Regions from separate parts of the Flavobacterium piscisymbiosum genome, predicted to be linked through region 1. Evidence: riboswitches for the same ligand, from Rfam matches in the RefSeq annotation. Region 1 holds a riboswitch; each other region holds the start of a gene.
What was found. A riboswitch is a leader RNA that binds a small molecule or an ion and turns the genes downstream of it on or off. The one in region 1 is predicted to bind cobalamin.
Positions count from the first base shown of each region.

Region 2: another riboswitch for cobalamin. It lies ahead of LNP81_RS00650 (TonB-dependent receptor plug domain-containing protein); the one in region 1 lies ahead of LNP81_RS16890 (TonB-dependent receptor).
Region 3: another riboswitch for cobalamin. It lies ahead of LNP81_RS27450 (DUF5074 domain-containing protein); the one in region 1 lies ahead of LNP81_RS16890 (TonB-dependent receptor).

Region 1 is NZ_JAJJMM010000001.1:3,901,830-3,906,830, reverse strand. Features, by position in the region: gene LNP81_RS16895 (beta-propeller fold lactonase family protein) at 1-781, opposite strand, end outside; gene LNP81_RS16890 (TonB-dependent receptor) at 778-2,826, opposite strand; cobalamin riboswitch at 2,941-3,148, opposite strand; gene LNP81_RS16885 (hypothetical protein) at 3,443-3,691, opposite strand; gene LNP81_RS16880 (Crp/Fnr family transcriptional regulator) at 3,953-4,516, shown strand; gene LNP81_RS16875 (RidA family protein) at 4,690-5,001, shown strand, end outside.
Region 2 is NZ_JAJJMM010000001.1:120,260-125,260, reverse strand. Features, by position in the region: gene LNP81_RS00655 (YncE family protein) at 1-680, opposite strand, end outside; gene LNP81_RS00650 (TonB-dependent receptor plug domain-containing protein) at 686-2,548, opposite strand; cobalamin riboswitch at 2,576-2,783, opposite strand; gene cobC (alpha-ribazole phosphatase) at 2,850-3,383, opposite strand; gene LNP81_RS00640 (adenosylcobinamide-GDP ribazoletransferase) at 3,368-4,165, opposite strand; gene tnpA (IS200/IS605 family transposase) at 4,598-5,001, opposite strand, start outside.
Region 3 is NZ_JAJJMM010000001.1:1,730,257-1,735,257, reverse strand. Features, by position in the region: partial or broken gene LNP81_RS27450 (DUF5074 domain-containing protein) at 332-1,603, opposite strand; cobalamin riboswitch at 1,971-2,162, opposite strand; gene LNP81_RS07785 (MFS transporter) at 2,405-3,901, shown strand; gene LNP81_RS07780 (DUF6814 family protein) at 3,913-4,140, shown strand; gene LNP81_RS07775 (DUF4259 domain-containing protein) at 4,233-4,652, shown strand; gene LNP81_RS07770 (SusE domain-containing protein) at 4,806-5,001, opposite strand, start outside.

The DNA.
Region 1 (5,001 bases):
TTTTAGTATCAATCACAAAAAGATTCGAAGGAATGTTGTAATAATCTCCTCTGGAACTCACATAAATATCTCCCCTGCTGTCGATTTCCATACTGTAAAGATTGATACCAACATCTATCTTTTTTATTTCGGTAAAAGTTTCAAGATCGATTACAGATACGGTTCTGTCGTAGTTGGGAACCCTGTAACCTCCGGAATTGGCAACGTAAAGTTTCCCGTTGTGTACCACCATTTGTTCGGGCTGATAACCCACATTTACTTTTCTTTTTATTTCTAATGATGTCGTATCGATTTCTGCCACAAAACCTATTTCGGCATTGGGGTCAATCGCCACAGGACCTGCGTAAGAACTTACATAAGCTTTATCTTTATAGAAAGCCACATATCTACAATTGGGAATGTCTATTTTTTTGATGCGTTTTGCCGTCCATTTATCAATAACTTCTACTTTGTTCGAAACATTAATTACCGCATAAACCTTGTTGCCGTAGATTTGAATATCGTTTCCAACATCACCCAATTCTTTTACAACTGTTGGGTTTCGTTCTGAATAAATATCGGTGGTATAATTTCCTGTCCTGTAATTGAATACATCAATACTGGCTCTGTTCATTCCCATATTACCTTCATTAAGAAGATAAAATCCCTCTATTTTACCGTCGCTTCTTGGCGCAGCTACACTTTTATCCGAAGACGGAAAAATCGTTTCCTCTTCCCTACAGGAAACAAAAGCAAGGGTTATCAATAAACCGAGGACTAATTTTGTTGTGATCTTTTTCATAGCTCGATACTTATTATAAATTTCATTGTACGACCCGGCATAGGATAATTGTAAATTACCTCGTATTGCTGATCGAAGACATTGTTAAGTTCTATTGCGCCTTTCATTTTATAATGCTGAAATGCAAATGATTTCTGCACTGCCAAATCGTGTGTATACCAAGGCTGAACTTCGTTGACTTTTATATTATTAACATTGCCATTGTATCGTTTTCCTACGTATACAAAACTGTAATTGAAGTTCCAGGTTTCGTATTCAGCATTTAATATTCCTGATCCGCTATGCCATGGCGTATAAGGGATCTGGTCTCCGTAAGATGATAATTCCAGACCGCCAAATTTGGTGTAATCCCTGTTTTCAGAAAAGGTATAAGTAAGATTTGTGGTTAAGTTTACTTTGCCAATGTGCATGCCTATATTCACGACAGATTCTATTCCTTGTCCTTTTACCTGCCCCATATTGGTCATCATCCAGCGAAATAAATTTCCTGTAGGCGCTGCTAATATTTTGTCTTTGGTATTGGTATAATAGCCATCAACCTGAAAAGATATTTTATCGAAGAATCCTTTATTTACAAGCACATTATAAGTAAAACCAATATCGTACTGATTCATATATTCAGGTCTCAACGTACTCGAACCAACCATTGTATAATACAAATCATTAAAAGTGGGCATTCTGAAAATACGTTTTGCAAATGCTCTTACATTAAAATCGTATTCCTTAAAAGGTGTGTAACCTAAAAATAAAGCAGGTGTAAATTCTTTTTTATCAGGGGCTTTTGCATTGTAGCGCACTTCTTCCTGAACATAAGTTCCCACAACACTTCCCAAAGCTTTAAAACCACCATATCTGTACGAACTTGCCAAAGAAAATAATGCTGTATAACGCTGCGGAAAAGAAAACTGAGTATTTATTCCTTTTCTGGTTGCATTTAATCTGTTGTACTGAAAATCTGTAGATAGCGAAACATCCCAGTTCGATACTATACTGTACATGTTTACTGCCGATACATAATATTCCTGCTGGTAATAACTATCATCAGATTGTGCGCCTTCGGTTACGGTTTCACCTAAAATATTGGTAGTATCTCTTGCTACATAATGCGTGTAATCGTAAGCATATTTTGCTTTGGCCTGAAACTTATATCTTTTTGTAAAATCTTTAATGAAAGTTCCTTGTGCGAAAAAATTCTTATCGTATTGTCTGAAACCATCAGAAAATTTATTCTCGACAATCGCTCCCGGAGCTCCTCTGTCAGAATCATAATAATACACTTTGGCATCCCAGGAACCGTTATTGATTTTTCCGTAAAGTCCGGATTCAAATCGTAAAGCTTCTATATCGCTATTGTGTCTGGTGGCAGTGGTATCGTAGGCTACAGATCCGTCGAGATTATTTCTTTTGTATCTAAATTTGTATTGTCCGTTTGATTTGATGTATTCTGAACTTACGTTCATGCTGACTTTATCGCTCAGTTTTTGTTCCCATCTAAAAGAAGGATCAAAATAATTGATGGACATGGTTTTAAACCTTACCAGTAAATTTGTTTTTTTATCGCCAACAAAAACAGGACGTTTTGTTCTTAAATAAATGGTCGAGGCGGCTGAAAAGTCTTTTGCCGACTGAAAAATTTCACTTTTCTGTCCGTTGTATAATGTTAGGGATTCCATGTCATCCAGGGAATATTTACCCAGATCTGTGACTCCGTTTTGCGCGTTACCCAACTGAATACCATCGTAAAAAACACCTACATGATGTGTACCCATATTACGTACATCGACCGTTTTAAGTCCGCCGAGACCTCCATAATCCTTAATTTGGATTCCGGCAAAATATCTCAATGCATCGGCAACATTATGGCTCGCTAAATTCTCCAGTAATTTTCCTGAAAGACTTTGTACGGGAATTACTTCCTGATACGGTTTACCTTTTAAAATAACTTCTTTTAAAACACGCAAACTGTCATTAGATACTTGCGAATGAAGCAAATACGGAATAAGAAATAAGAAAAAGAATAAGAGTAATTTTTTTGTATTATACATCACTGATTTAATTAAATAAACTTCGCGGATGTAGTAATCAAAAAGCAAAAAGAGAGAATCCCACTATGCAATAGCAGGTCAATTCTTGTTGTTCGACTTTATTCCACGAAAGTCTTAAACTATGTGATTATGGCAGGTCTCCTGACTTGTTCCATCTTTAAACAACCTTCTCATTCACCGTGGCGAACAATGGCATTAGTAACGTTTAAAGACTTATATAGAACTTACAGTAGCGGGTCTGCTCAGGATTTGCACCTGATTCCCTTTTAACTATTTTCTTTTATTTTTCTAAAGAAAACAGACCAAAATCTGACGTAAAGATATGATTATCTTTATAAAAAGAAGTATAATGTAACGAAATTACATTTTTAATAATGAATTAACATAAACACCATTAATAACATAAGTGAATTAAAAACACGTTTTTGCCAAATTAATTTTGAGTTAAAATACAGCTGTAAGATTGGCAACGATTTCGACCGTTGGGGCTTGGAGAATTGGGTTCTAAAAACACATAACCCAAGGTTGAAACCTTGGACTATGTTTAAAATAAGATTAAAATTTTAGAAGTGTAATAAAATGCAGAGTTTTAATTCTTCAGACGATAATGCTATTATTATCTGAAAATTGTTATGGTATCTGCCAAATTTTCTTTGTAGATAAATGCTTTGATAAATTCCTGGACTTCATTTGTAGTTTCAGAAGGAGTTGCGAAAGAGTTGATATGAAATTCATCATCCTGATCCAGGATATGAATAATTTCGGTATAACCTTTAGAGATTAAACTACCCTTTAATTTAATAATATTCAACTGTTGTTGACTATCCAACTCCTTACGAACTTTTAGTTTTATAGCTTTATCCATTTGTAAATATTTTAAATTATTTGACTCAGATTCATTCTCAAATATAAATATTAATTCGTTAATAATGTTCCTAAAACAGCTTTATAAAACATTATTTATCAACACAGTAATAAACAAAAGTTTAAGAAATTGTTATTAATTTTATTAAATCGTTATCTACTTCTTAAATTTAATTTTCTTATATTTTATGCTAATCGCAAAATTGATATCGCTAATAAAAGCTTCTCTTCTATTAAAATTTCAATAACTTTGGATGCTACTATGCACAATCAACTTAGAGAACATATCGAGAAAATAATTCCTCTTACAGATGAAGAGTTTGCTTTTGTGTCTTCTCATTTTACTGCCAAAAAATTTAAAAAACATCAGTTTCTTATTCAGGAAGGCAATCCTGTCAAGCATTCTTATTTTATCATTTCGGGACTTTTAAAATTGGTTTATACTGATGAAAAAGCAAAGCAGCATGTTGTTTCTTTTGCTATGGAAGATTGGTGGGAAAGTGATTACTACGCCTTTTTTACCCAAACTGAAGCTACAATGTCATTAGAATGCCTTGAAGATACTGAAGTGCTTTGCTGCTCGTTTGAAGATTATAAAAACCTATGTAACGGTTTACAGAAAATGGAGCGCTTTTTTCTGGAGAAAGCCACTTTTGGTTTTCTGGGATCTCAACGTCGCATTATTTCCTGGCAGACTTCTAACTCTAAAGAACGTTACAACCAATTATTAAAACAATATCCTTCGCTCCTGCAGCGTGTTCCTAAAAGTCTTATTGCCTCGTATTTAGGAGTTTCGCGCGAAACACTAAGTCGCTTATCTTCCTGATGTGACAATTCTCACATCAAAATCGTGAAAAATGTCACGAGTACTTTCCAGCCGTTATGCTCAATTTTGTATTACAATTTTAAACTGTAATCGTGAAAAAAACGGCAAGCCTTTTAGTATTACTATTATTAACTACGATGCCTGTATTGGCACAAACGAAAAAAGGAAAACAAATGGAAAAAAGAGAATTTAATCCTTGGGAATGGCAAAATCAACGCAGTTACGTACAAGCAGTTGAAGTAAAAAATCCGCAGGGAACACTTTATGTTTCAGGACAAACGGCAATAAGTGCAGACGGGATTTCCAGCAACGAAAACATGGAATCGCAAATAAAACTGGCATTGCAAAATCTGGATCATGTAATTACCGAAGCCGGATATGAATGCAGCGGAATTGTTCGGTTGAATATCTACACTACCGCGACTGATGAACTTTGGCCACATTTTAATCTTATTCAGGATTGGGTGGCGAAACATGGTATGAAA
Region 2 (5,001 bases), 3.8 Mb from region 1:
CATAAAATATACAAGCTTCCATTATCTTTTACCAATGCTGACGGCATATCACCTACTACAAAGTTAGTTACTACTGAGTTAGTTGCAGAATTAATTACAGTTAATGAATTTCCGAAGTTGTAACCTCCTTTGTGCGTTACATAAAGTTTACCACCGTTTTCAATTATTTTTTCAGGTCCTTCAACTACAGGAATTTTAGATGTTATAGTGTTTGTAGCAAGGTCAAGAATCCCTACGTAATCATCATTAGCATCTTCTCCTACTCCCCAGTTTGTAATATATCCTTTTCCATTTGCAAAAGCGATATATCTAGGGTTTTTGATACTTGCAGTAATAGTAGCAACGCTCTTGAAAGTATATCTGTTTACTACCTCAATTTTATTAGAATTATTTACAACCAGATAAGCAAAGTCTCCATTAAAACCAATGCATTGAATAATGTCGTTTGTTGTTTTTTCAGGATTTAATAAAGAAAAAACATTGTTTTCAATTTTTAAATCATCTGATAGATAAGATACATTTCCATTAGATTTAAGAAATTGACCTTCATTTGCAATAAATAATCCTCCTTCGTAATTTCCACGAGGTTCCGGTGTAGTATCATCATTATCACTGCTACATGACACAAAAAATGCCGAGCTTAGTATGACAGTTAAAAATAGTTTGTTAAATCTTTTCATTGTATTTAAAAATTAAGGTTTATGTATATTGTATAATTTCTTCCCGGCATTTGTCTGCTGGCAACGGGTTGGTAATTTTTATTCCAGATATTTAAAGCCTGTATTCCAAGTTTATAACTGTTCTTTTTTCCAAAATCGTAATCAATACCAATATTTCCAATATTGTAATCTTTTACTTTACTTGCAGGATTATTAAAAGGCGTTGTATAAGCATCTCCGTTGTATAAATATTGAAAATAAGAAGATACTTTTTTCCAATTATAAGAAACAGATCCTGTTAGTTTATGGTAAGGAACATAAATCAATTGCTTGTAAACAGATTCTCCTTTTATTAATTGTTTACTTTCAGAAACTGTATAAGCGTAAGTTCCGTTAACCGTAAAATGGTTGTTTCCTATTTTTGGTCTCCATTCTAATATTATTTCGGCACCATAAGCCCTTACTTTATCTGTGTTTTCGGGTGACCATGCGCCGCCGCTTCCCTCAGTTGGAACCCAGCGTAATAAGTCTTTGATGGAATTATAATAGGTGGTTAGTGAAACAGAAAAATTCTTTGTAAAAAACTCATTGCCAATTTCTGCCTGATAAGAAGTTTCAGGTCTTAGATCAGGATTACCGCTTCCTTCCCAAAACAAATCATTGTATGTAGGCATTCTGAAATTTTTTGAAGCATTAAATTTCACACGATAAAAATCAGTGAATTGATAACGTGTTCCAAAAGAAAACAGGAATGGATTTCCAAAATTATCGGTTACTTCCTGACGTATGCTGGCATTATAATCCCATTTGTCAGTCACCAAATGACTCAATAATAAACTAGCCGAACCAACTTCTCTTTTTGCATTATCGATGCTCGACCCATATCCTTTATTACGAGTGTAATCAACAATAGTGTTTAGTTTGATTTTATCATTTACATCAAAAGCCAAATCATATTTTATGATAGAAGTTTCAACTTTACCATATGTAAATAGTTCAGAATCTATATTGCTAAAATATTTATACGATTCCCCAATATGCGCCAATTTCAATTTTGATGTAAAACGATTGAATAAACTTTCCCATTCTAATAAATTTCGGGTGTTAAAATCGTTGTATTTTGTTTTGCTTTCTGTGGGTGTAATTAACGAAAAATGACGTTCTGCATCATAAAACTGGCTGTATGCTTTTATGGTGTTTTTAGCATCTATTTTATACCCAAAAGTGGTGTTCATGCTGGTATTATAATATTCACCATTTATGTTTCTCTGATCTGTTGTGCCTGGATACTTAAAATCATTATCAGAGCTATTTCTGGAAATATTTACCTGTAGACTATATTTATCAGAAGATGCGTTAATGCGATAGTTGGCACTCAAAGTATTGTAACTTCCCAGGCTAAAAAATACCTGATTCGAAAATTCATTTTTAAATCTCAAATCATTATTAAGGTGAATGCTTCCGCCGATTGCACTGCTCCCGTATAAAACGCTTCCTCCACCAGCTTTGACAGCTATAGAATTAAAATCTCTTGTTCCAACGGTATTGAAATCCGTCTGACCTAAAAATTGTGAATTAATGTTTATACCATTCCAGATAACTGCAGTTTGTGCCGCAGTAGTTCCTCTAAAAGAAGGTCCGGATGTCATACCAAGACCATTTTCCTTAAAATAAATGACAGTATTGTAATTTAAAAGAGATGTTAAAGAAGATGCATTTTTATTGATAACCGAATCATTCAATATTTGAACCGATTGTGATGTGGAGTACTTTTTAAGATTAACATCAGATACAATAACTTCTTTTAAGTTATTAATAGTATCTCTCTGCGCTACAATAATCTGGCACAAGAACAATAAACAAAAAGCAAAAAGTTTTTTCAAAATCATAATTTCTAAACTCTTTTTCCCGAGAGCTCGATATTGGTTACAAAGGCAGGTCTCCTGGCTTGCGTCTTGTTGTTTACCTTCCCGTTCGCGGGGGCGAGCAGTGGTTTGTAGTTAACAACAATCGTTCTTTTTTAGAACTAAGCTTACAGTTGCGGGTACAGCTCAAGATTTGATTATTACTTGATTCCCTTTTAATGTGTTTCGAAATAACACAACCTTAATTATTTGCAAAGATAAAGTTAAAAATGTCGAATTTTCTAATTTGTTTCACTATTAAGAATAAATTCTAAACAAAACGTATTTAAAGTGCTATTTTTATTACCTCACCAAAATCTACCTTGTTATTAAAAGCATCTTTTAGCGACAGGGAAGTACGATGACATAAAATGCTGCGAATTACTCCAGCGTGCGCTACAATAATGATAGGTTTTGTAATTTCCTTTGAAATTTGAGATAAAAAATCACCAACCCGTTCGTGTAATGCTATAAACGATTCGCCATTGGAAACGCTAATATTTACAAAATCCTCCATCCAGGGATTAAGCTGCTCCGGCGAAATTTCATTCCAGTTTTTCATTTCCCAATCGCCAAAATTCATTTCCATCAAACGATCTTCTTTTTCAAATGAAATTGCTTTAATGTTATTTTGAATGTATTGTGCTAAAATCACACAACGTTTTAGTGGACTGGAAAAAATTATTGCTTCAGAAGGTAATTGCGAAACAATATTTTCAAAAACAGACTCAAAAGGTTCTGCTAAACCCACATCCGATTGTCCGTAGCAAACTCCTTTGTCGCAAATCGTTTCGGTGTGGCGAACTAGATAAACTTCCATATCAAAAGAATACTTAAATAATAAACAACCTCGCAAACCTGTTGTGTCGCACCAAGGCAATCTCCCGTGTAGCCATCAATCCATTTCTGGAAATAACGCGCTAGAAAAAATCGCGTTATAAAAACCGGAATTAAAGCCAAAAGGAATTTATGTTGAAAATAAGAGAAAACAAAAAGAGGAAGTAATCCGAAGAAAAACGAACCAAAAACTTCTTTCCAGGAATGGTTCTTAGCTATAGGTTTACTTTTACTCGAAGCATCGTCTCTCGAATATTCATGCGTAAAAATAATAGAGATGGCTGCCAAACGGCTCAAAGCATGCGCTGAAACAAATAAAATAAAAACCTGAAAAAAGGCTATAGAATTATCTCCTTTGAAAAGCGAAACAGATTCTGAAAGTAATTTGAATTTTAATAAAAAAAGTAAAACCAAACCAATCGCTCCATAAGCACCAATAGCGCTGTCTTTCATAATGATCAGGATTTTTTCTTTGGTCCAGCCTCCGCCAAAACCATCACACACATCTGCAAAACCATCTTCATGAAAAGCTCCGGTGATAAGAACAGAAATAATTAAGGCAAAAATTACCGCAGTTTCTACAGAAAGAAAAAGAGAAAAAAGATAAAAAGCCAGAAAAGAAATACTGCCAACAATCCAGCCAATTAAAGGAAAATAACGAGTCGCCTTGTTTAAATAATCAGGATGATGGTCAATGTTTTTTGGACACGGAATTCTGGTGTAAAACATTAAAGAGGTAAAAAAAATATGTAGTTCTTTTTTCATTTAAAAAATGTAGAGTTATTAGGCTAAAGCCATTTTGTTTGTCAATTAATATTTAATCAACATCTAAAGATGTTGGCTATTCAAATCTCGATTGTTTTAAAATTTTATTCTTATATACGAATATGTTTTTTGAATAGCCCCCAGATTTATCTGGGGTTATTCTATTTAGGGTTAGAAAGGCTTTAGCCAAATTCTAATTGTTTATTTTTTTTTGAAGCTTCATAAATTCTTTTTCATTTATAGGATATAGAGTTATTCGGCTAAAGCCATTTTGATTATCAATATTATGTAACCAACATCTAAAGATGTTGTCTATTCAATTTAGATTGCTGATATTTTCATTATTAATATTAATGCGTTTTTTTTTGAATAGCCCCCAGATTCATCTGGGGGTATATATTTAAAGTTAAAAAGGCTTTAGCCAAATTTTATTTATTGTTTTTGAAATCCAAATTTTCTAATAATCTCGTTGTACTCTTCCTGAAAAGTTTTTTTCTTATGATGACTTTCTTGATTTTTAATATAATCCCTTACTTTATCTACTAAAGATTCTGAAACTGAAACCGCAAAATATTCATCTTGCCACTCAAATTTTTCTTTTGTCAATTTATTTTTATTAATCCAAAATGAAGATTCGCCCTTAAGTAATTGTATTATTTTTTGAATATTTTGATCAACTCCTAAAGAAATTAGACAATGGCAATGATCTGAATATCCATTTATAAAATCAACATAAATTCCTTTTTCTTTTGCGTTCTCTCTAATATGATTCCAAACTTTTTGTCTTAATTCTAATGAATCTAAAAATGGAAATCTGTTCTTTGTACCCCAAACAA
Region 3 (5,001 bases), 2.2 Mb from region 1:
CAAAGCTTTACGATAAAAAGTTTTGTGAACTTTGTGTTTTTTTTTAGTTTGTGATTGCGACAAAAAGCCTATTGAATTTTACCAATATTGCATCCCAACGGTTAAAACCGTTGGCTATGTTTATATTGTATTAAAAAATTTCCAGCATTAATGTATACTCTTACAAGTTATTGCATTTCAAATATAGCCCGTGGTTTCAACCACGGGACACGTGATAATACACAAAAAAAAGATTCGCAAAGCTTTATAATAAAACTTTGCGAACCTTTGCGTAAATCTTAGCGTTCCTTGCGGTTAAATCTTTTCGCAGTTAAATCACCTGCAAAAAAAATTATTGATGAAATACAGAAACCGCAGGGAAATAATATCCTGAATAATTTACCGAAGCTGTTCTAACTCCTGAATCAGCATTAAATAAATAAAGGTTGTTAATGGAGAAATTCACCCCAAAACCTTCATTTAACGTATTTAGCACCAAAGTATTTTTCTTTCGATCATAACCAATTCCTGCACCATATAAGATATTCGAATTTGTTAATGTAATAAAAGGTGATGCCAAGGACTCCGGAGTTCCAGTGTATTTGTAAACTTCTTTACCACCGCTAAAACTTCCGTTTTTAGCAATAAAAATATCATTTTTAGCCGCTGTAATAGATCCCGGATGCCATGCTCCCCAACTTCCGTAAGCCTGAAAACTTAACGGAATTTCTTTTATTTCAAGGGTATTTGAATCTATACTGATAAGGTTTTTACCTCCCGCTGCCCATACTTTTTTATCATCGGTAACTGCAAATCCTAAAACCATACCCGGAATAGTTTTTTCGATCGCCAATGTCGAAGCATTAATAACAATCACGCCTTTTGAAGCAGACAATGCAAAAACATACCCGTTAGACTTCACGATATCTCCTACCTGACCGGTAATACCATCAATTTGTCCGCTCACTTCCATCGTATTAAGATTAAGCTTAAATATCCCTTTACTCGACGTCAAAAGAGCCTGATTTTCATCAATACCTACCACAGCGCGCCAGTCGTTTCCACCTTTAGCCGCGATTCTTTTTTCTTCTTTAAGCGAATAAGCATCAGCAACTACCACTGGTCAGCCAACTTTAGAAACTAAAAATAGCTTTTTATTAATGATCGTTCCAAATTCTAATGTAGACGTTGCAGGTTTTAAATCCTTATCCGGATTTACTTTTACAAAAACACTGTCTTCTACCGCTTTTGTATCATATCTATAAAAGCCTACCGTTCCTGTTCCGTGACCAAACCATCCTTCGTTGATCATAAAAAAACCGTTTTCATAAGCTCCCCATGAATGAATATCATAAGTAAGAGCTACGTTTCCGCCATCATTTTTGGCCGTCATTGTAATTTTAAAATCTCCTCTTGTTTCTGGTTTAAAGATATAAGTAGAATCAGATCCTACTACTTTTCCGTCTACGGCCCATTCAAAAGAAACATTCTTTCTATCTGCTAATTTCGAGCTTAATTGCAGCGTTTTTCCAATGGTCAAAGTATCTTTTAGTTGCTGTTCGCCTTTTATTACAGGCGGCGCTGTAAAATCATCATCATTATTACACGAAACTGTCAGCAGCATCAAAGAAGCGATTGCAATTAGTGGTTTGAAAAAAAATTGGTTTTTCATTATTAAATATTTAAAAAATTATATTACTTAAATCTTTAAATCGAAATACAATTTACCCTTTCAAAAGTTATATAAAATAAACTTTTGTAAAAGCAACATCTTGTACAACAATACGTTTTAATGATTTTTTTTTAATGAAGAAAAAGAATGAATCGCGTAGAAAAACATCTTGAAAGAAATTGTTTTGACGATCATATTTGCAGAAAAAAAATCTCATAAACTCTATTTTTGGCTTACGAGAATAGAATAACTAAACCATACATGATCACATAAAGTGAAATATATTGCTCTTAATTCAAGCTTCAATCCCCGAAAGCTATTTATTACTATAAAAATGGCAGGTCTTCTGACTTGCTCCCTACACCCAGCCTTCCCTTTCAAAATGAAAAGTGACGTATTAAAGGGTTTCAGTTAATGAGCTTACAGCTGCGGGACAGTTTTGGATTTACACCAAATTCCCTTTTAATGTCAATATTGTATCAATATGACAACCATTTTCTGTTCTAAAATTTGAGCTGCAAAACTAGTGTTTTCTTTCGTAACAAAGCAAGAGTTCTTTATTTTAAAGGCCTTGAGCGTCTTTGCAAATTGTATTTTATTTTGAATTCTCAAGCTTTGATTTACCCAATAAATGTTAAATCAACAAATAAACACTATTTGTTAAAAAAGTATCAATTAAATAAAAAATTATCTTTTATATTCGTTAAAAAATATTTAATAGTTTTAATTATTATCAAGTATACAAATTAGTTTATGAGTAAAACTTCTACAAAAGGCATCTGGAAAGTAATTTCGGCCTCATCAATGGGTACTATGATCGAATGGTACGATTTCTATATTTTTGGGAGTTTGGCGGTTGTAATTTCAACTAAATTTTTCCCTAGTGATAATCCCACCGCGGCTTTTTTGTCGACTTTAGCCACTTTTGCTGCCGGATTTGTTGTAAGACCTTTTGGCGCTTTGTTCTTTGGAAGACTCGGAGATATTATTGGCCGAAAATATACTTTTATGGCTACCTTATTATTAATGGGAGGCTCTACTTTTTTAATAGGCTGTATTCCGAGTTATGAAACAATTGGTTTTATGGCTCCTTTATTAGTATTGATTCTGCGTTTATTACAAGGATTAGCGCTTGGCGGAGAATACGGCGGTGCAGCGACTTATGTTGCCGAACATGCTCCTGTAGGACAAAAAGGATATTGGACGTCATGGATTCAGACTACAGCCACAGTTGGTTTATTCATTTCGTTAATGGTTATTCTGGCCACCAAAAATGTACTTTCTCCTGAAGATTTTGATTCCTGGGGATGGCGTGTACCATTTTGGGTTTCGATTGTTATGGTAGGTGTTTCTTATTTAATTCGTAAAAACATGGACGAATCTCCGGTTTTTGCCAAAGCTAAAAAAGAAGGTACAACCAGTACAAACCCTCTGAAAGAAAGTTTCGGAAACCGATACAATTTGAAATTTGTGTTACTCGCTTTATTTGGAGCCACAATGGGACAAGGTGTTGTTTGGTACACGGGACAGTTTTACGCGATGAGTTTTATGAAAACCGTAATGAATATCGATTCGTCGCAAGTTGATGGATTATTAGGTATTGCATTATTATTAGGTACTCCGTTTTTTATTTTCTTTGGATGGCTGAGCGACAAAATAGGACGAAAATATATCATGATGGGCGGAATGCTTCTTGCCATTTTGTTCTACAGGCCTATTTATAAAATGATGTACAATACCACAGATGTAAGTTACAAAACAGAACTTACTCAGGCCACAAAAGAAACAATCGAGGTCAATAAAGACAACGATTCTATCTATACCACACATAAAGAATATACCGACGGAACTTCTTTCTTAGAGAAAAAGACGCATTTTTCAGGCAAAAAAGATGCTCAGATTACCACTTCGATTACTATCAATTCCAACGATGAGTGGACTTTAATTTTCTTAGTTTTCATTCAGGTTTTATTTGTTACGATGGTATACGGACCTATCGCGGCATTTTTGGTCGAAATGTTTCCAACGAAAATCAGATACACTTCAATGTCTCTGCCTTATCATGTTGGTAATGGTATTTTTGGAGGATTACTTCCTGCTATTTCAACCTATTTTGTAACGCATTCTAAAGCAGCCGGAAAAGCGGACTTTTACCTCGACGGACTTTGGTATCCTATTATTATAGCTTCAGTCTGTTTTGTAATTGGAATGATTTATATCGATAATAAAAATAAAACTAATCACCTTTAATATTATAAACTATGAATGCGATCAAACAAATTTTAGGTGTTTTGTGGATTATACTTGCAGTTGCAGCGGCCTATTTTTGCATATTCGAATTTGGCTTACCCAAACTCCTGTCAGACCAACAAGATGATTTAGTATTTGGAATCATTATCCTTTTTATCCTTACTCCTCTCATTGTTTTAGGATTGGGAACTTTTGGTTATTTTGCCGTAATTGGAGAATATAACGATAAGAAGAAATAATTAAGTGGTAAAGTTTTTGAAATCAAAATTCAATATATTTACAAGTAAGATATCACAAAAAACTTTGCAATAATATTTTAAAAATTAAAAAAATGGGAGCTTGGGATTACGGAATATTTGATGACGACACAGCTTATGACTTCTTTGACGAAATAAGAGAGGATGCTAGAACTTTTTTTAACTCTTCATTTGAAAAAGCAATAAATTCAGATTATTTAGATTATGAAGATTGCCACGCAGTTACAGTTTCTGCTGCGTACATTGATAATTTTTTAAATGGAACAAAATTTAGAAATGACAACGAAGATCAGGAAGACGAAACTAATGTAAATCTTTTTAATTCCCTAAATAAGGAACTTATTTTAAACGATTTAAAAATACCTGCAGTACGTGCCTTAGAAAAAGTTATAAGTGATAATTCCGAATTAAATGAGTTATGGTCTGACAATGAAGAATTATACCCCAAATGGAAACAAAACATTGAGGATCTAATTAAACGTCTTAAGAATTAAAAAACATAAATTTAATAACCAGAAAAGGGCTGTCTATAATTATATAGAACAGCCCTTTTGCATTACTAACCAAACCAAAATCTTTACTTAGCAAGTATATTTTAAAAAGGGCCACCTCAAAGAGATAGCCCTTTTTTTAATTATCAGAAAACATTAGTTTTTTGTAATCGTGTATTTTTTTCCAATAAAATCAACAATGATTGTATAATCTCCCGCAACAGTAACTGGAATATTAGCACCTCCGGCTTCTAATGATAAATTATTACCATCATCACCATAGTTAGTATCCCATTTATCATCAAGTCTGAATTTGTAATCCCCAACTACTAATGGTCCTGTATAGGAGTAT